Regions from separate parts of the Caldibacillus debilis DSM 16016 genome, predicted to be linked through region 1. Evidence: riboswitches for the same ligand, from Rfam matches in the RefSeq annotation. Region 1 holds a riboswitch; each other region holds the start of a gene.
The links. A riboswitch is a leader RNA that binds a small molecule or an ion and turns the genes downstream of it on or off. The one in region 1 is predicted to bind S-adenosylmethionine.
Positions count from the first base shown of each region.

Region 2: linked by a shared signal. The riboswitch ahead of metK (methionine adenosyltransferase) and the one ahead of A3EQ_RS0117270 (ABC transporter substrate-binding protein) in region 1 are both predicted to bind S-adenosylmethionine.
Region 3: linked by a shared signal. The riboswitch ahead of A3EQ_RS0119590 (methionine ABC transporter ATP-binding protein) and the one ahead of A3EQ_RS0117270 (ABC transporter substrate-binding protein) in region 1 are both predicted to bind S-adenosylmethionine.
Region 4: linked by a shared signal. The riboswitch ahead of A3EQ_RS0110645 (methionine ABC transporter ATP-binding protein) and the one ahead of A3EQ_RS0117270 (ABC transporter substrate-binding protein) in region 1 are both predicted to bind S-adenosylmethionine.

Region 1 is NZ_KB912915.1:63,994-69,188, reverse strand. It holds gene A3EQ_RS0117280 (tripartite tricarboxylate transporter substrate binding protein) at 1-13, shown strand, start outside; gene A3EQ_RS0117270 (ABC transporter substrate-binding protein) at 529-2,154, opposite strand; SAM riboswitch class I at 2,395-2,500, opposite strand; gene A3EQ_RS0117255 (LOG family protein) at 2,991-3,557, shown strand; gene rpsD (30S ribosomal protein S4) at 3,702-4,304, opposite strand.
Region 2 is NZ_KB912918.1:38,735-43,929, forward strand. It holds gene A3EQ_RS0119835 (ISNCY family transposase) at 143-1,474, opposite strand; SAM riboswitch class I at 1,611-1,720, shown strand; gene metK (methionine adenosyltransferase) at 1,882-3,081, shown strand; gene asnB (asparagine synthase (glutamine-hydrolyzing)) at 3,537-5,195, shown strand, end outside.
Region 3 is NZ_KB912917.1:116,043-121,237, forward strand. It holds gene A3EQ_RS0119575 (M20 family metallopeptidase) at 1-1,030, opposite strand, end outside; gene A3EQ_RS0119580 (MetQ/NlpA family ABC transporter substrate-binding protein) at 1,049-1,897, opposite strand; gene A3EQ_RS0119585 (methionine ABC transporter permease) at 1,928-2,590, opposite strand; gene A3EQ_RS0119590 (methionine ABC transporter ATP-binding protein) at 2,580-3,605, opposite strand; SAM riboswitch class I at 3,772-3,884, opposite strand; gene A3EQ_RS0119595 (DUF4085 family protein) at 4,233-5,195, shown strand, end outside.
Region 4 is NZ_KB912891.1:144,035-149,229, forward strand. It holds gene A3EQ_RS0110630 (alpha/beta fold hydrolase) at 407-1,255, opposite strand; SAM riboswitch class I at 1,796-1,912, shown strand; gene A3EQ_RS0110645 (methionine ABC transporter ATP-binding protein) at 2,010-3,035, shown strand; gene A3EQ_RS0110650 (methionine ABC transporter permease) at 3,028-3,696, shown strand; gene A3EQ_RS0110660 (MetQ/NlpA family ABC transporter substrate-binding protein) at 3,900-4,733, shown strand.

The DNA of each region.
Region 1 (5,195 bases):
CATTCGCAAGTGATTTTCCGGTTTCTGTTGGATGCGAAAGAGCAATTGAGGCGGCCATGCCGCCTGATTCGCCGGAAATCCGGCCGCCGTTGCCCGAAAGGGAAGGGGATCGCCCGCCCTTTGCCCGCCGCCGGTTTCCAAGGAACCCTGACAAACCGGTTCGAATCATCAAAAAATGGAAAAACACCTCCAGCGGGAGGTGTTTTTCCAAAGTTTGTTGACTGCCGGCGGTGCGGTATTGCGGCAAGCCAAGGTTTGCTGTCGGCCCGCCCGGGCGGGCGCGCCTTCCCCGGATGCGAGGAAGGACATGTTTTAATGCCCCTTTGCGGATTCCGCCAGGGAGCCGGAAAAAGCAGAAGGATGGCGGAAAGCCGCCGGATAAAGGGACTTCATCCCCTTGGGGAAACGGCCGGAAAGGGCCGTCCGGTGGAGACGATCGGTACCGATTTGGAGAGCCGGCGCCCGCCTGCCGCTTTTCGATCCGGGCGTTTTCCCGAAACGGGGGCACCTTAAGGCCGGTGCCGGCCGTTATTTCTCGAGATAGACTTCGGTGAACGAATCGTTCATCGGATGGGCGACAAACCCTTTCACATATTTGGCCTTCGCCAGGGGCGGGGCCGTATGGGCGAGCAAGACCCAAGGCGCATCCCGGAAGACGATTTCCTGGGCCTTTTGATAAAGCTCGATCCGTTCCTTTTGATCGATGGTGACCCTCGCTTTTTCGAGCAGACCGGTTAACTCGTCGCTTTTGTAGAAGGCAATGTTGTTGGCCGGTTTCTTTGTGTTCGTTTTGCTCAAATTCGGATAGAGGAAGTTGTCGGGATCGGCCAAAACGCCCGTCCATCCGAAGAGGGCCATCGGGTGTTCGCCGTTCTTCACTTTGTCCAGGTAGGTGGCCCATTCGAAGGTTTTGATTTCGGCCTCAATGCCGACCTTCTTCAAATCGGCCTGGATCGCTTCCGCCACTTTTAACGGCTGCGGCAAATAAGGCCTCGGATTGCTCATCGCCCACAGTTCGGTCTTGAAGCCGTCAGGGTATCCCGCTTCCGCCAGCAATTGTTTCGCCTTTTCCGGATCGTATGAATAACCCGGAATCCCGTCATTGTATCCCCAAAGGACGGGAGGAAGGGGATTTTTCGCCGGTTCGGCCAATCCGTTAAAGAAGGCGTCGATGATTCCCTGCTTATTGATGGCCATGTTGATGGCCTGGCGGACCTTCACATCATTAAAGGGCGCTTTTTCCGTGTTGAAGGCCAAATAGGAAATGTTAAAGCTCGGCCGTTTGACAAAATCCAGGTTTTGGTCGGACTCGACGGCGTTCTTATCGTCGGGATTGAGCCCGTCCATGATGTCGATATCCCCGGATTTGAGGGCGCTCAAACGGGCGGAATTGTCGGGGATCACCCGGAAGATCAGCTGGTCGAGATAGGGCTTCCCTTCTTCATAATAGTTTTCGTTTTTGGTTAAAACGATCTTGTCGTTGCGGTCCCAGCTCTCGAATTTGAACGGGCCGGTTCCCACCGGATGTTCGCCGTATTTGTCGTCATATTTTTTGATCGCCTCGGGGCTCGATATCCCGAACATGGGAATGGCCAGGTAACTGAGGAACGGGGCGATCTTTTCTTTCAATCGGATCTCGACGGTGTAATCGTCAAGGGCCTTCACATGGACGATTTTATGGTTTTCGTCCCCTTTGAATCCCCCGTAAAGGAAGGTGTAGTAGGTAAAGTCCCCGTCATGGTAAGGGTTGTTCGGATCCATCCAGCGCTCGAAGTTGAAGACGACTGCATCGGCGTTGAAATCCGTGCCGTCATGGAATTTGACCCCTTTGCGCAGATGGATGGTCCATGTCAACCCGTCTTCCGACGTTTCGTAAGAAGTGGCCAGTCTCGGCTTGATGTTTAAATCGGCGTCGTATTCAAAGAGGGTTTCGAAGATGTTGTATGTAACACGGATGGATTCTCCGTCCGTGACGTTGATCGGATCGAGGGAGACGGCGTCCGCTCCCCGGCCGAAGATCAATGTTCCCCCTTTTTCCGGTTTTCCGGTGCCGCCGTTTGCGGCTTTTTCCCCGTCCGTCTTATTGCCGCCGCAGGCGGACAGGACGGATGCGAATAAAAGTAGGATCGTCAATAAGAACGCTGTTTTCTTCATCCTGCATCCTCCTTTTGATTGTCATTTGTTTTTGCACGCCTTTTCCCCGGAGGACTTCCTGCGGACAGACATGCAGCCTGATCTTGCGGTTCGTACGGTTCCGGCGAGGTTCCCAAACCGCTTTTCCCGGCCGGAACATGCCGGTTATTTTCCCGGCGGATCCCCCCTTGATGCGAAAGAAATGAAAAAAAACTTCTTCCGATAAGAAGAAGTTTAGCAAAGAAAACATTGCCTCCCTTCATCTTATCTTCCAGAACAGAAGTTCTGCTGGAATTAGCACCTGGCCGGAATCCGGCTGGTTGCTGAGGCTTCACCGGGCCAGTCCCTCCGCCTCTCTGGATAAGATGAACTTTTGCAAATATTCAATTATGAGAATATCTTAGAAAAATTCCCGTGCTTTTGTCAAGGGAAATTCGAGATCTCTATATTCAGTCCGCCTCCATGCCGCCGAACCAATTGCCGGAAAGGGCGGGAAGAAAGCGAAGGCGGATTTTTTTATTTTCCCGTCGGCGGTATCAATATCCGATGGGGGAACTTGTGCATCGATTGCAGACGGTTCTGCCTCCGTTTCAGGCAGGGCCGATCGGCCCTTCGGTTCAGGCGCGGCGGCGCGCCGGCCTTTACATGCATTCCCGGCGAAAGCTATAATTGTGGGGATGGCAAAAAAGAGCGCCGTGGAAAAGCCGTAAACGGAGGTTTTCCGGCGGAAGGGGGATGCCGGACCGGATGCCCGATGGGCATCGGCATTTTGCCGGCAAAACGGGGAAAGTGTCCGGAGACCGCCGGTTCCCGGCTTTTCGGGCGGATCGCGCAAGGGGGTTCGGGAGATGAATAACATCCAATCCATTTGCATATTTTGCGGTTCGAATTTCGGGAACGACCCGGAATACAGGAGGGCGGCCAGGGATCTCGGAAAATTCCTTGCCGACCGGGGGATATCCATGGTTTACGGCGGCGGCAAGGCGGGCCTGATGGGGGAGATCGCCGATGCGGTTTTGCGCAATCAGGGCCGGGTGATCGGGATCATACCCGAATTTTTGCGAAAGAAAGAGTTGGCCCACGAGGGCGTCAGTGAACTCTTCATTACGGACACCATGCATGACCGCAAAGCCAAAATGCACGAATTGGCCGACGGCTATATCGCCTTGCCGGGAGGCTACGGGACCTATGAAGAAATTTTTGAAGCCCTCTCCTGGCTGCAGATCGGCATGCACAAAAAGCCGATCGGCCTGTTCAACGTCAACGGTTTCTTCGATCCTTTGATTCGGATGCTGGAACACACGGTGGAAAAGGGATTCGCCAAGCCTGAAAATTTGGAGTTATTGATCACCGCCGGCGATGCGGAAACCCTTTTTCGCCGGATGGAGCGGTTCGAACCCCGTCTCGTTCATAAATGGGCATGATCCCGGGAAAGGCGAGCTCCGGCAAACCGGCCCGTGGACATGGAAGAGATGTCGCGGCCTTCTCGCCTGTATGAAAAAGCCCCGGATTCCCTTGTTTCCAAGGGATCCGGGGCTTTTAAGCAGCCTTTCCCGCGCGGAAGCCGATCAGCGGGAGTAGAACTCGACGATCAGGGATTCGTTGATTTCCGCCGGAAGTTCCGAACGTTCCGGGTAACGGGTATAGGTGCCTTCCATTTTTTCCGGATCGAAGGTTAAATATTCCGGAATGAAGTTGGTTAATTCAATGGCCTCTTTAATGATTTGCAGGTTTCTCGATTTTTCGCGGACGCCGATCGTTTGACCGGGTTTCACGAGATAAGAGGGGATGTTGACGCGTCTTCCGTCAACCAGGATATGGCCGTGGGTCACCAATTGCCGGGCTTGCCGGCGGGTGCGGGCGAGGCCCAGCCGGTACACCAGGTTGTCCAGGCGGGATTCCAGCAAGATCAGGAAGTTTTCGCCGTGGACCCCTTTCATTTTCCCGGCTTTTTCAAAAGTGTTGCGGAATTGGCGTTCGTTTATCCCGTACATGTGGCGGAGTTTTTGTTTTTCCTGCAATTGGAGGCCGTATTCGGAAAGCTTTTTCCGTTGATTGGGTCCGTGTTGTCCCGGAGGATACGGACGTCTTTCCAGTTCTTTACCCGTTCCGCTTAACGAAATCCCGAGCCGGCGGGAAATCTTCCAAGTCGGTCCTGTATAACGGGACATTGAAGTTCCTCCTTATAAAAGTTAGTCGGTAAAATAAAACAGTTGCGTACATCGTTTATCGCCATTTTGTTTTCATGTACCTTCGCCCCAGCAGCTGAGGGTTACGCGGTACAACTCCGGCAAGGAGCAACAAAATGGGCGGATAAACATGTACACATAGGCTGCCATATTTTACACAAAGTCTATTATATGGAATTGCAACAATGAAGTCAACAAAAGAATGGGAAATGTTTATGGCAAGATTTTCACGGTGCATTGGGCCGCATCCGGTTCAGGGGCCGTTCGAATGTCGGACCCCGGGAGCGATGATGGACATTTTTCCCGCGGTGATGGACGTTTTTTCCGGGATGACGGTTATTTTTCTTTCATGTCGGACAAATTTTTTTCCATATTGAACATAAATTTTAAAATGATGAAACGATCGCTGAAAATGCCGGACAATCCCAACTGTTGTTGGACGATTATTTTCAGATGTCAAACAGTCCGGATGAGATGATGGACCGTCCGTCGTGAAATCCAAAACTAATGTTGAACGTTTTCTCCAAGATATTGGACAAACGAAATCGTTGATTGAACATTTAAGTAATAATGTTGAACATTTTTCCTTGGATGTTGAACCATCCGCGCCTGATGGAAAAAAGGAATGTTGGGCATTCCGGGCCGAAAAACCGAATGTTGGCATGCTGCACTAAGTCTTTAATATTTAGGGAAGGTCCCGCTTCAAGGCGGACGGGGTTTTTGCGGCTATGTTGAACAAGATTTCTATGTCGGATGGTTCGGGCGGCGGAACGTGAAAACCGGAAGGGCATGATTCGGAAAGGGAACGGACCGGATGTCCGGCCGCCTGCCGGTTTTTTTCGGGGCGGCCGATGGGGGGAGTTTTTCCGCCGG
Region 2 (5,195 bases), on a different contig from region 1:
TTGTCACATTGATTTATTTTTTTATTCCTTTCACCCTGTGTTTTGAATTTTGGCCTGGACCGCTCATTTCATCAAGGGTAAAGGCCCAAGGGCCTTCGCTTCGCTCACCCTTGATTCATTTGCGGTCCAGGCATGGAAGCCATCAAGGGGTGAAAGGAATTGGAGTCGGTTCTCTCAAACCGTTATAGCCAAATTCAGCCCGTTGTGGTATCCTTGGCTTGGGTAGGAATGGTTTTCGCCAAGGATGATTGGCAGCGGGCTTGTGAGGCGTTCTCACGATGCCCGCCTTTTCTTTTTGCGAAGATTCTTGGCGATCAGGCTTTTGCACTTCTTCCAGCAGGTATTTTTCCCCTTTGTACCAGATAAATCGATCCCCGTTTAGGGTTTCACGGACTTCAACCCGTGTTTTCACGGGAATGGTTTGTTTGGAGTTCTTCGTTACGATCTTGTACGTCTTTCCACCATACGATACGGTTTCGCCAGAACCGACCGTGCGTTTCTCCCGATAGCACAGGATATGATCCAAGGATTGTTCCTCAGCCAAGGGAACAAACGCGCTTTCCGGATCGGCAGGTTGAACCGCAAAGAGATGATTATGTTTACGGATAAGTTCCGGAAGAACCTGATTTGCTTCTTCGATGGTGTTGACATTGCGAAGACGCAATTCCACCACGCAGCGATCCTGTAAGGTTTCAAAGAGGCGTTCGATTCGTCCTTTGGCCTGTGGCGAAAGGGCCTTGATGTGGGTAATCCCCAATTCCTGTAAGACTTGGCCGAACTGGGAGAGCGGAGGGGCTTCACCGGCCAGCTCTTGTTCGATCGACAGGGTTGCTTCTTTTGGCGAACGGAAGATGGTATGCCGGTCGGAGTAAATACTCATCGGGATTCCCTTTTGTTCGATCATCTGTTTGAGGAGAAGCAAATACCCTTCCGTATCCTCCTGAGGACGAAACACGGCAGCCACGATCTCTCCCGTGGCATCGTCAATCGCTGCCAGTAAAGCAAATGGCTTGGCTCGGTCCTCCAACCAGGGATGAAAGCTGGCATCCACTTGAACGAGCATCCCCGCCTGAGGTTTTCTAGGCCTTGGACGATGGGCTTTGGGTGGACGACGCTTTCGCTTCGGCGGGAGGTTGGATTCACAGCGAATTCGGCGAACGGTAGAAGGGCTTATGTGAATACCCTCATGCTGTGCCAACAATTCAGCCAAATGATGATCATTACAGTTGCGATAACGCTCGCTTGTGAGAAGATTACGAATATATTCACGTACTTCATTTGAAAGTGCGTGTGCCGGTTTTCGCCCACGATTTTTATGGATGATTCCGGTTTCTCCCTCCTCCAGGATTCTTTTCTTCAGGCGAAAAACCTGGCGGGTGCTTAATCCTAGTTCATTCGCAGTTTCACGTACAGTCATGAGTCCATGAATATGTTTCAACATCACATTGTAACGCCACAATTCTTTTCTGGTCATCGTAATTTTCTCCTGTCCCATAGTGACATTTTCACTGAAGCGTTACAATATGACAATATCAAAGACGTTTAACAGGGAATGGGAAAATCGTTGACAGGCTAAAGCCGGTGTTGTATGATTGTAACTTGAACGGATACTCTTATTGCGAGTAGGCGGAGGGACTGCCCCGAGGAAGCCCGGCAACCTGCTTATTGACAAATAAGTAAGGTGCTCAACTGAGCAAGGGAATTCCTTGAACGATAAGAGTGAAAGGTAAAATCACACCCTTTCCTCAGCGGAAAGGGATTTTTTTATAACCTTCCATGGGATCCAGGCATAATTTACGGAACTAGGATCGATATTTTCGTGCAAAATATGAAATAAGGTATCCGTGACAGTCAGCAAAGGAACCGGAAGGAGGAATTTTTATGGGAAGAAGATTGTTTACATCAGAGTCGGTCACGGAAGGGCATCCGGACAAAATTTGCGATCAGATCTCCGACGCGATCCTTGACGCCATCATCGCCGAAGATCCCGATGCCCGCGTGGCGGTGGAAACGTCTATTACGACCGGGCTTGTTTTCGTTGCCGGGGAAATTTCCACGTCATCCTATGTGGATATTCCGAAAATCGTTCGGGACACCGTCCGCGAAATCGGTTATACCCGGGCCAAGTTCGGATTTGATGCCGATACATGCGGAATCATCACATCGATTGACGAGCAATCCCCGGATATTGCGATGGGGGTTGACCGAGCCCTGGAAGCCAGGGAAGGGAAGATGACCGACGAGGAAATCGAAGCCATCGGCGCGGGGGATCAGGGATTGATGTTCGGATTTGCATGCAACGAAACGGAAGAGCTGATGCCCCTTCCCATTTCATTGGCCCACAGATTGTCCCGCAGGTTGAGCGTGGTGCGGAAAACGGGGATCCTGCCCTACCTGCGTCCCGATGGAAAAACCCAGGTTACCGTGGAATATGACGGAGAAGGAAAGCCGGTGCGGATCGATACGATCGTGATCTCCGCCCAGCACCATCCGGAAGTGAGCCAGGAGCAGATCAAGCGGGACTTGATGGAACACGTCGTCCGTGCCGTCGTCCCGGAACAAATGCTTGACGGGGAAACGAAATATTTCATCAATCCGACCGGAAGGTTTGTCATCGGCGGTCCGCAGGGAGATGCGGGGCTGACGGGAAGGAAGATCATCGTCGACACTTACGGCGGTTACGCCAGACACGGAGGCGGCGCCTTTTCCGGCAAAGATCCGACGAAGGTGGACCGTTCCGGGGCTTATGCGGCCCGTTACGTGGCGAAAAACATTGTCGCCAGCGGATTGGCGGACAAGTGCGAAGTCCAGTTGGCCTATGCCATCGGCGTCGCCCGGCCGGTGTCCATTTCCGTGGATACCTTCGGCACGGGGAAAGTCAGCGAGGAAGTGCTGGAGGAACTGGTGAGAAGGAATTTTGATTTGCGGCCTGCCGGCATTATCCGGATGCTTGATTTAAGAAGGCCGATTTACAAACAAACGGCGGCCTACGGCCATTTCGGCCGGACGGATCTGGATCTGCCCTGGGAAAGGGTCGACAAGGCGGAATTGTTGAGGGAACAGGCGTTCCGCCGGGCATAAGCGGAAAAAGAAAGGCGTTTGGACGTCTTCGGAAAAAAGGAATCCTATAAAGATTGACATCCGGCCAGGCACAGGCGGAAAGAGGGGCGTTTCTTTTCCGCCGGAAAATGCGGAATCACAAGAAGGGCATGGGCGGCCGGGGAAAAGCGGGGGTATGAATGGCCCCCTTTTTTCTTGGATCGCATGTGCAAAATTTTTCTCGGGATCGGATCCTTCAATCGGCAATAATCGGAACCTTCAACTGGCAAGTAAAAAGAGAAGGCGCCCTGTCATCCCGCAATTTTATTCGACAACCTTTTTTGATACAATAATGGGGTGATCATTCGCGCCGTTTCCCATCCGGATCATTGGTTTTCGGCGTTTCAGGATTTCCCCGTTACGGATTGCTCCTTTTCCACGTCTCATGGAAGTAAATAGGATTTTCGGCATCAGGAAAGGAAAAGAAGGTGAATGGAATGTGCGGATTTATCGGCTGTGTTCATGACCAACCGAAGGAGTTTTCCAACGAAGATCGGGATGCCTTCAAAGAGCGGAACCATCTTTTGACCCACCGCGGTCCCGATGACGAAGGGTATTATTTCGACGAACATGTCCAGTTCGGTTTTCGCCGGCTGAGCATCATCGATCTTGAATCGGGCAGGCAGCCCCTGTCCTATGCCAATGAACGGTATTGGATCATCTTTAACGGGGAAATTTATAACTATATCGAACTGCGGGAAGAATTGCAGGAAAAGGGAATGGAATTTGCCACCGAATCCGATACCGAAGTGATTTTGGCATTGTACGACCATTATAAAGAAAAATCGGTGGATAAATTGCGGGGGATGTTTGCCTTCCTCATCTGGGACAGGGAAGAAAAGCTCCTTTTCGGCGCCCGGGATCCTTTCGGCATCAAGCCGTTGTACTATTATGCGGATCCGGACAAAGGGTGCACCTTTTTTGCCTCGGAAAAGAAGGCGATCCTCCATGCCTTGGAAAATCCGGCGCTCAACGGAAGATCCCTCCAGCAATATTTGACGTTCCAATATGTTCCCGAACCGTATACCATGCATGAAAAGATCGAAAAATTGCTGCCGGGGACTTATTTCAAGAAACGGCCCGGAAAACCTTTGGAAATTTTTACATATTGGAAAGCGGAATTCCGCCCCGCCTTACAGCCGGAGGAAAAATGGGTCGAAGAAATCCGGGAAGCGATGTTCGATTCGGTGAAGGTCCATATGCGGAGCGACGTGCCGGTCGGCTCTTTCCTGTCCGGCGGAATCGATTCGACGATGATCGCGGCGATCGCGAAGGAATTCCATCCGAGGATCCAAACCTTCTCCGTCGGTTTTGAACGGGAGGGCTACAGCGAGATCGACGTGGCCAGAGAGTCGGCGGAAAAGATCGGGGTGGAAAATATCAGTTACGTGATCACGCCGGAAGAATACATGAAGGAATTCCCGAAAATCATGTATTATATGGACGATCCGCTTGCCGATCCCGCCTGCGTGCCCCTCTATTTCGTCGCCAGGGAGGCGCGGAAACATGTGACCGTCGTCCTTTCCGGCGAAGGTTCCGACGAGCTGTTCGGCGGCTACAATATATACCGCGAACCGCAAAGCTTGGCCGTCTTCCAGAAAATCCCCTCCCCGTTGAAAAAGGCGCTGTACTTTTTGTCCCTCCTTTTGCCGGACGGGGTGAAAGGGAAAAGCTTCATCCAGCGGGGAGTGACGCCGCTGGAGGAACGGTACGTCGGCAACGCGAACATCTTTTCCGAAAAGGAAAAAAGGAAGCTGCTGGTCCATTATGATTCGGGCATCGACTACAAAGACATTACGCGGCCGTTTTATGCGGAAGCGAAAGATTATGATCCCGTCGAAAAGATGCAGTATATCGACATCCACACGTGGCTTAGGGGGGACATCCTGCTGAAGGCGGACAAAATGACGATGGCCCATTCTTTGGAATTGCGGGTGCCTTTCCTGGACAAACGGGTGTTTGAAGTGGCTTCCCGCATTCCGGCCTCGATGAAAACGGCGGACGGAACGACGAAATATATCCTTCGGAAAGCGGCAGAAGGCATCGTTCCCGATCATGTGCTAAACCGGAAAAAATTGGGCTTCCCTGTGCCGATC
Region 3 (5,195 bases), on a different contig from region 1:
ACGTATCCGGGCCGATTTTTATATGGGGATGGGCCGTCGGCGTCACATGGCTGATATTTCCCGCGTCCGTCGAGCCTTTTCCCCCGCCCTCGTTTTTCACGACTTCTTCCCCCAATGCGGTCAATTCTTCTTCCAAGATCGCATCCAAGGTCGGATTCACAATGAAATCGAGGACTTCATTTTGAAACCGTTCGATTTCCACCTTCGTTCCCGTCGCCAAAGCCGCCCCTTCGGCGATTTTCCGGACTTTCTCCGATACTTCCTCGGCCCGTTTCCACGTCTCCGCCCGGATAAAGAAGCGGGCGGAGGCATAATCCGGGATGATGTTCGGGGCATCGCCGCCATGGGTGATGATCCCGTGGATGCGGATATCCCGCGGAAGCTGCTGCCGCAGCGCGTTGATCCCGTTGAATAACAGGATCACCGCATCGAGGGCATTGATCCCCTGCTCCGGGGCGCCGGAGGCATGGGCGGCTTTTCCGAAGAAGTGGAAATCCAAAGGATCGACGGCAAGCGTCCGGGCGGAAAGGCTCGTTTTCCCGCTGGGGTGGATCATCAAAGCCACATCGATGTCTTTTAATAAACCGTGTTTGACAAAGCTGCCCTTTGCCGAACCGTTCGGTCCCCCTTCCTCCGCCGGGGTGCCGAAGACGAAAACTTCCCCGCCCGTTTCATGAATGACTTCCGCTACGGCGATGGCCGCCGCCACGCTCGTCGTCCCGATCAAATTATGCCCGCACGCGTGCCCGAGTCCCGGCAGCGCATCATACTCGGCAAGAAAGGCGATTTTCGGGCCGTCGATATGGGAAGGCTTCCTCGCGACAAAGGCCGTCTCATGGCCGGCAACGTTTGTCGTGACCTCAAAACCGGCCTTTTTCAGAAGATCGGTCAACCTTTCCGATGCGAAAAATTCCTGATTTCCGATTTCCGGATGATCATGAATCTCATGGCTCGTTTGAATATACAGTTCCCTTCCGTTTTCGATGCTTTCCTCGATCCGCTTCCTTTGAAGCTGCAAATCAACCGGCACGCCAATTCCCCCCGCTTTTTATTTGATGATGTCTTCCAGTTCTTCAATCGGAATGTCGACCACGACGGAACCGCCGTTCGTATCCTTTTTGATCGCCTCGACCACTTCAGGATCATGGTAGATCTCGACAATCTTTTTGAATGTTTGATTGTCTTTGTCTTCCGCCCGGGCGGCAAAAACATTGATATACGGCTGCGCCGCCGGATCATTCGGATCTTCCAGGAAGATGGCGTCTTTATTCGGAACGAATCCGGCCTGCCCGGCAATCCCGTTATTGATCACGGACGCGGCCACATCCGGAAGCACCCTCGGCGTTTGTTGGGCCACCATCGGAATGATCTCCAATTTTTTGGGATTTTCCTTGATTCCGCTCAAATCGCCGAACAAGCCGAAATCCTCCTTCAGCTTGATCAATCCGGCCGACTGAAGCAGCTTCAAAGCCCTCGCCTGGTTCGAGGGATCATCGGGGATGGCGATTTTCGCCTTGTCGGGGATTTCGGAGACGTCCTTATATTTCTCGGAATAAATGCCCATCGGCGCGATGACCGTGGTCCCGATCGGCACGATATCCAGATGATGTTCTTCCTTGAATTGATTCAAAAAGGCGATGTGCTGGAACGCATTCAAATCGATTTCCTTGTCCGCCAGCGCCTGGTTCGGCAGCGTGTAATCGGAAAATTCAACCAGCTCGATGGTGATGCCTTCCTTCGCCGCCTTTTCCTTGATGATGTCCCAGACCTGGCCGTCGGTCCCCGTCACCCCGATTTTTACCACCTTTTTTTCATCGGAAGCCGTCTCGCCCTTGCACGCCGAAAGTAAAGCGAAAAGAAGTACCGCAATCAACGATAAGCCTATTTTTTTGTACATTCTGTTTCCTCCTTGAATGCCAAATTTTTTCTATCGACGCAAAAAAATCCTCGAAAGATAATTCCCGATCAATTGTGCGATCTGCACCAAGAGAATGAGGATAACGACGGTGACGATCATGACGGAGGTATCAAACCGCTGATACCCGTAGGTCATCGCCAGGTTGCCCAAACCGCCGCCGCCGACCGTTCCCGCCATCGCCGAGAAATCGATCAAGCCGATGGTGACAAAGGTCAAGCCTAAAATCAGCGGTCCGATCGCTTCCGGGATGATGATTTCAAAAATGATCCGGAAGGGTCCGGCGCCCATCGCCTTGGCCGCTTCGATAATCCCCGGGTCGATGGAGACGAGATTATTTTCCACCACCCTGGCCACCGAAAAGGAGGCGGCGATCGTCATGGGGAAAATCGCGGCAGCCGTCCCGATGGTCGTCCCGATCACCGCCCGGGTCAACGGGGCGATGGCGACCAAAAAGATGATGAACGGGATGGGACGGACGATGTTGATGATAATGTTTAAAAAGGAATAGATGAACCGATTTTCAAAAACATTCCCTTTTCGGGTGACATATAAAAGCAGCCCCATCAAGATTCCGATAATGGACGAAAATAGCAAGGTAAAAACGACCATCGTAATCGTCTGGCCGGTCGCCTCGACAATCCGCGGCCAAAACGTGGACCAATCAACCCGCATCGGACAGGACCTCCTTTACTTGCACAACTTTTTTCAGTTCTTCGATGACCCTTTTCACTTCCTGTCCATCGCCTATGATTTCGACAATCAGATTCCCGAATAATTGCCCCTGCAGTTCGCTGATATTTCCGTTCAAAATGTTGACATCCACATTGTATCGCTTTGAAATCCTCGATAAGATCGGCTGTTTTGTCGCATCGCCCTTGAACGTCAGGCGGTACAGATGGTTCGTTCCGTTCCGCTTCAGTTCCTCGAGCAAGGATTCGGAAAGGGAATCGTGGATCACCGAACGGATGAAGTTTTTCGTCGTCCGGGTTTTCGGGCTGGTGAAAATATCCAGGACGGAGCCTTCTTCGATGATCCGTCCCTCCTCCATCACGGCGACCCGATCGCAAATCTTGCGGATGACATGCATCTCATGGGTGATCAATAGGATGGTCACATTCAACTCCCGGTTCACTTTTTTTAACAGATTCAGAATGTCGTTGGTGGTTTCCGGATCGAGGGCCGAAGTCGGTTCGTCACAAATCAGAATTTTTGGGGAAGTGGCCAGGGCCCTCGCAATGCCCACCCTTTGCTTCTGGCCTCCCGACAGCTGCTCGGGATAATCGCCCGCTTTATCCTCGAGTCCGACGAACCGGAGCAGTTCCCAAACGATCCGTTTCCTTTCCTCCTTCGGGACCTGTGCGATTTTTAAGGGATATTCCACATTTCCAAAAACTGTCCGGGAATTGAACAAATTAAAATTTTGGAAGATCATTCCGATATTTTGCCGCAATTTACGCAGTTCCTTGGTGGACAGTTTGGTGATCTCCTGCCGGTTCACGAAGATCTTCCCGGAAGTCGGTTTTTCCAACAGATTGACCAGGCGGAGGAGGGTGCTTTTTCCGGCGCCGCTGAAGCCGATGATGCCGAAGATTTCTCCCTCTTTGACGGTCAGGCTTACATCTTTGACGGCCGCGACTTCCCGGTCCTTGGTCTGAAATACCTTGGTGACATTTTCAAAAGTGATCATCGAGCACCTCCAATAAATACGAGTAAATGGATATGAAAACTCGGTTTAAGAGACGAATCGAAATTTCCCCGCATCCCCTCCTTTTCGGATAAATGAAAACCCCCCTCATCTTACCTCCAGGAAGATAAGATGAGAGGGGTCATGCGTTCGCAAAACTCCGTCTCATTTCTTATCTTCCAAGCCGTCCAGACGACTTGCTGGAATTGGCACAGTGCTTTCATGCGAAAGCCCGCTGCCGAGGTTTCATCGGGCCAGTCCCTCCACCTCTCTGGATAAGAAATGACGAGGAAAATATGTAATTTTTATGTATGATTGTATAGTAATATGAATGTTTGAAAATGTCAATATGCGAGTTTTTCCTGACGATCAGTCTGCCAAGGAGCAGCCCTCTTTTTCATTAATTGTTGCTTTCTTTCCTGCCGCGCTTACGCCTGGTTCCCCCTTCATAGGCGTGCGTCTTCGATCACTCACCTATTGAAGGGGATAAGTTTTGCCCACAAATATTTTACGCATACTTTTTTTGACAGCCCGTCGGAACCGTCCCGGCAGAAAAAGGGTTGACCAAAATCCTCTCCGTCTTTCATAATCAAAGTAATCAACAATCCGAACGAAAAGGAGACTCGTCCGATGAAATTTTTTTCGAAAAAATGGTATGAAACTATGCAGGATCCCCATCTTTTGACCTTCCCCGAATCCGATGAAGAATGGGCGGATTTCATCCGCGGTTTCGAAGAAGAAAGCGAGGATTTCCGCGCCTATTTGCGGGGAGAGCTGGAATCCATTAAAGACCGGCTGCTGCAGATCCTCCCCGAAACCTTCCACCCCTATGTGCTGGACGGGACGATCAATCAGCCCGAACTCCCGAAACGGGTCCGGGACGAGGTTTTGGCCTGGCTGAAAGAAAAACAGGAAGAAGCGGAAAAGATGATCGACGCGGCCGGGGAATACAAGGAAAAAATCCGCGGGCAGTTGCCGGAAGGTTTGGCGGAAATCGCGGACGCCGGGCTCCATGATGCCCAAATCCGTTTCATCCGCCGCGGGGAGGACGTTTTGCGGCTCACCCTGGACGGATCCGGCAGTTTCAGTTACGGCGAGGCCGCCGTGATCGAAATATCGGGGATCAAGGAGGAAAGATCCGAATTCCCATTGGCTCCCGGCATGTATTGGCTGTACGAGGAGACGGACGTGGAAAGGGACGGGTTCCGGCTTGGGGTCCTGTTCGATTCCCCGATGACGGAATGGGAAATCACCGCAACCGATTTCCGGATCCGCCATTTTTACCGAAACGAAGAACATCCCGGATGGGCGGATGAAGACGGTCCGGCCGGGGCATCGGACGGCGAATGGAAAAAGGCGGAACGGCGCCTCGGGTTCCGCTTTCCCCAGGCTTTCCGGGAACTGATGAACAGGCAAAACGGCGGACGGATCGACCATCCCTTTTTCCTCCTTCCGGACCGGGCGGTGGAAATTACCCGGATTTTGCCGCTGGAAGAGTTGGCGGAACAAGGCGGCGTCATCCCTTTTGCGGCTTGCGCCATCGGTTCGGTCGCCTTCCTCCGGGAAACCGGTCAGATCGTTTATGTGGCGGAA
Region 4 (5,195 bases), on a different contig from region 1:
TTTGAGGGGCGCCGTCATGACAATCGGGTTTTTCATTTTGTTGCGGCATGTTTTTTCCGGTTTGGGCTGGGTCTTTGCGGCTTCCGGCGGAGACGGGGCCGTGGCCGGACCCCGGATGATGAATTCCCGGTTCAAATTTTCCTTTTTTCTCGCAGATTCCTTTTCCTTTGTTCATGATCCTGCCTTTCTGATACGGCATCAGCCGGAGAAAGGGCTGCCCGCCGCCAGAATGCTGGCCACGAAGATTTTATCCTCATAAAATTCACCGGCGTTGGCGGCAATCCCGTTTTGGTTTTTATTCCGAGAAACGGGCTGCCGATTCACGAACTTATCCCGTCTATAAAAACGTATCTGACGGGCCCCATGCGTTCCCCGAATGCGGCTGCCGAAACAGCATGAGCAAATCTTACGCATTGCCCAGTTCCGCAAATTGGCGCACCATCTCCTTGAATAAATCCTCCTCTTCCAAAAACGGGACGTGGTTGCTTTGGTTGAACACGAACAGTTTGGAATCCGGCAGCAACCGATGGATTTCTTCCGAGAACGGGAGCGGGCATTGGGCATCGTATCTGCCGCAATAAATGAAGGCCGGAACGGGGACATGTTTTAATTTCTCCCGAATGTCGTAGTTGGGCAATTCGTGAAACGAAAAGTAATCCAATCTATTTTGCACGACCCTTCCGCTGCTCGGCCTGGAAAAATAGTCCTCGAATTTCTCCGGCCTGTAAAGGGACATTTCCGTCCATTCCCTCATGGCCTTTGCCCGTTCTTCCTTCGCGGATGACGGGGATTTCAGGATGGAAAACAAGGCTTTCAGCCTTTTGTTCAATGGGCTTTTCGGACTGTACATGCTGCCTTCATGTTCCATGTAATCCTTGCTTGCGGAGGCCCCGCCGATCAAGATTTTTGTTAAGGAACGGGGGAAAATGGCCGCATAGACCAGCCCGAGCATCCCGCCGGCGGAATGGCCGGCGAATCCCCATTTCTCGATGCCGAGCGCTTCCCGGACGGATTCCAAATCCTTGCATGTTTCTTCCATGCCCAGTTCCCGCTCCGAATCCGCTTTGCAAGAGTTTCCCGCCTCTTTCAAGTTGGTGAGATAAACTTTGAAATGGCCGGTAAATGCATCGGCAAAATAATAGCCCCGTTCGTTGAATTCGCTATAGAAATGGGTAATGCAGAGCGGGCTGCCCTCGCCCCGGGTGAATATCTCGAACTTTCCCCTGCGGGTATCCGCCATTTCTCTTTGCCACATACGAAAACCTCCTAAAAAAGAAAGAATCCCGGCCCAACGGCTGCAGTTGGCGGGGAAATGGAGCTCCCCGCGTTCCCTAAAAAGGAAAGCATCCTAACTCAACTTTTTTCATGATTCGCCATCCGGGCAGCGATTTCCTTCAGGAAAAGTTTTTGGCGAATGAACGGCCCGACCGGGCCGCGGAAAGGGGGATTCATCCGCGGATGAAGGAGGTTTTCCCTGCTGTATGGACAGCCATTCGGGATTCATCGCGAAGGATGGGTGGTGAAAGGAAAAATGAGCCATCCGCAAACGGTGATGCCGCGCATATCGCCGGCCGCCCCCGGAGGCCGGGAAAAGCGGTCCGATCCGTTTGGGCCCGGCTGTCCGTGCGGCCAAAGGGCGGACCCGATCGGCCCTTCCGGCGGCCAAAAAATGGAAGGGATTTTTCCTGCCGAAAGGCCGCGGCGATTGAAGTTTTCCTTCATTTTTTTATTGACATGGCTTAAGAAGGGTGATAGAATTTCAATCATCATGAAAATTTAATAAGGCAGTACCTAGCTCTTATCAAGAGAGGTGGAGGGATGTGCCCGATGAAACCCGGCAACCGTCAATGCGTATGCATTGAAATGGTGCCAATTCACACAAAGTGAAGCGATTCACTTTGAGAGATGAGGGAGAGGTAATCGATTGTTTCGTAATCGTGCGCCTTTCTGCTCATTGTGGAAAGGCGCTTTCCTTTTATGGATGGCGACAGGGAAAGGGGTGGAACGTTTTGATCTCCGTGCAGAACTTAACAAAAATTTTTCCGGCGAAAAACGGAGATGTTACGGCGGTTGACCATGTCAATCTGGAGATCAAAGAAGGAGAAATATTCGGGATTATCGGTTACAGCGGCGCCGGGAAAAGCACCCTTATCCGCCTGCTGAACGGATTGGAGACCCCCACGTCGGGTTCGGTCATTATCGACGGGAAGGAAATCCACAATATCCGCGGCGCGGAATTGCGAAAGGCCCGGCAGCAGATCGGGATGATCTTCCAGCATTTTAATCTCCTCTGGTCGCGGACGGTCCGGGAGAATATTTCATTCCCGTTGGAAATTGCCAAGGTGCCGAAACAGGAACGGAAAAAAAGGGTCGATGAGCTGATTAAACTGGTCGGCTTGGAAGGAAAGGAGGATGCCTATCCTTCCCAACTGAGCGGGGGGCAAAAACAGCGGGTCGGCATCGCCCGGGCGTTGGCGAACAATCCGAAGGTGCTGCTTTGCGACGAGGCCACGTCGGCCCTGGATCCGCAAACGACCGATTCGATTCTGGAGCTGCTCGTCGACATCAACCAAAAACTGGGCTTGACGATCGTTCTCATCACCCATGAAATGCATGTCATCCGCAAAATCTGCCATCGGGTGGCGGTGATGGAGGCGGGAAAAATCGTCGAGGTCGGCCCGGTCTTGGAAATATTTAAACGGCCGAAAGCGGAAATCACGAAACAGTTCGTCCGGCAAGTTACCGAAACGGAAGAACCGTCGGAAACCATCGAACATCTTTTCCGCAAATATCCCGAAGGAAAATTGGTCAAACTCACCTTCGCCGGGGAATCCGTCGAAAAACCGATCATCGCCAAACTGATCAGGGAAACCGGTCTGGACATCAATATCCTGCATGGAAACATTTCGCAAACGAGAAACGGCGCCTATGGTTTCCTGTATGTGCAAATGGCCGGAGATCCGGAAGCGTTGGCGAAGGCCTTTGAGATCTTATCGGCGGAACAGATCGGCGTGGAGGTGATGAAAAATGTTTAGCGCCATATTTCCGAATGTGGATTTGGCGAAAGCATGGCAAAAGACATGGGAAACCCTCTATATGACCGGAATTTCCATTATTTTTATATTTTTACTTGGAATTATTTTGGGATTATTGGTGTTTCTGACCTCGAAGGGCAATCTGTGGGAAAACAGATGGATCTATGGCATTATTTCCGGATTGATCAATATTTTCCGTTCCATTCCCTTCGTCATTTTAATCGTTTTATTGATTCCCTTTACGAAATTTCTCGTCGGGACGATGATCGGGGCAGACGCCGCCCTTCCCGCATTGATCATCGGTTCCGCTCCATTTTATGCGAGGATGGTGGAAATCGGCCTGCGGGAAATCGATAAGGGGGTGATTGAGGCGGCAAAGGCGATGGGGGCAAACACCTTCACGATCATTTTTAAGGTTTTGCTGCCCGAATCGATGCCGGCATTGGTTTCCGGCATTACGGTGACCGCCATCGCCCTCGTCGGATATACGGCCATCGCGGGCGTCATCGGGGCCGGCGGCCTCGGCGACTACGCGTATCTGGACGGATTTTCGCAAAATCAAAACGATGTGACCTTTTTCGCCACCCTGTTGATCTTACTCATCGTCTTTATCATCCAATTTATCGGAGATTTTATAACGAAAAAATTGGATAAACGATGAACGGCCGCCGCAAGGACGGGGGATGGGTCCCGGAAAACTGCCGGAAATGGCGGGACACCGGCCCGGTCTTTCCGGCTTCCGGAAAGGATCAAGATCCGGCAAATCCCTTCGGACGGGAAGGCCGGATCAAGGGTTCGGCGGCATTTGAAGCGGGTTAATTGATCCGATAAGGATTGAAACAATAATACAAAGGGGGATTTTTCATGAAAAAATGGCTTGTCGCACTTTTCGCTGTAGCCTTGATTTTCGGCCTTGCGGCCTGCGGGAAATCCGAGAAAACCGGAGGCTCCGATGAAGGGGAATTGAAAAAGATCGTCATCGGGGCGACGAATGAACCCCACGCCAAGATCCTGGAAAAGGCCAAACCGATCCTGAAAGAAAAAGGCATCGATTTGGATATCCGCACCTTCAGCAAATATGAACTGATCAATCCGGCCTTGAATGACGGATCCTTGGACGCCAATTACTTCCAGCACATTCCCTATTTGGAAGCGCAAATGAAGGAATTCGGCTACAAATTTGCCAATGCCGGCGGGATCCATATCGAACCGATCGGGGTTTATTCGAAAAAGTACAAATCCCTGGATGAACTTCCCGACGGGGCGACGATCATCATCAGTAACAGCGTGCCCGACCACGGACGCATTTTGACATTGCTTGAGAAAAACGGGCTAATTAAACTGAAAGACGGGGTTGACAAGGTCACGGCTACCGTAAAAGATATTGCGGAAAATCCGAAACATTTGAAATTCAACTACGAGTATGCCCCGGAATTGCTGCCCCAAATCTACAAGAACAACGAAGGGGATGCGGTCGTCATCAATTCCAACTACGCCCTCGACGCCGGATTGAATCCGGTGAAGGACAGCATCGCCATCGAAGATTCGGATTCGCCCTATGTCAACATCATCGCCGTCCGCCAGGGGGATGAAAACAAAGAAGAGATCAAGACGCTGGTGGATGTCCTCCATTCGAAGGAAATTCAGGACTTCATCCTGGAAGAATGGGGCGGAGCGGTCGTTCCCGTCGATAAATAAAAAGGGTGTGTTCCTCCTCCGGGAGCGTCTTAAGGGCCAAGATCGTCCGGCCCGATGCGGAAACCGTCCCGTTTCCGGGGACCGGGCGGAGCGGGGTTTCGCAAAGAAATAAAACGCAGATGATTCCACGTCGAGTGTCCCAAAAATGGATTTTGGGGCACTTTCTTTTATCCCGTTTTCTGATAAAATAATAAGATCAAATCATCCGCAAGCCTCGAAGTCTCCCCGCAGATCCCGGATTTTTGATAAAATGGATTAAACAGAATCTTTGCTGATTTCCCTGGTTTCGTTCCCTTTCATTCATCGTTGATAAAATGGAATCCCCAATCCGGCCGTTCCGTTTTCATTCGGCTTCAGGATCCCGGCCCGAACCCATCCGGAAAATCCCGTTCCCGCGGGCCTTTTCAGGAAACCGGACCCGGGCAAGGGCGGGCCCCAGGCCGCCGGACAAGAAGGGAAACA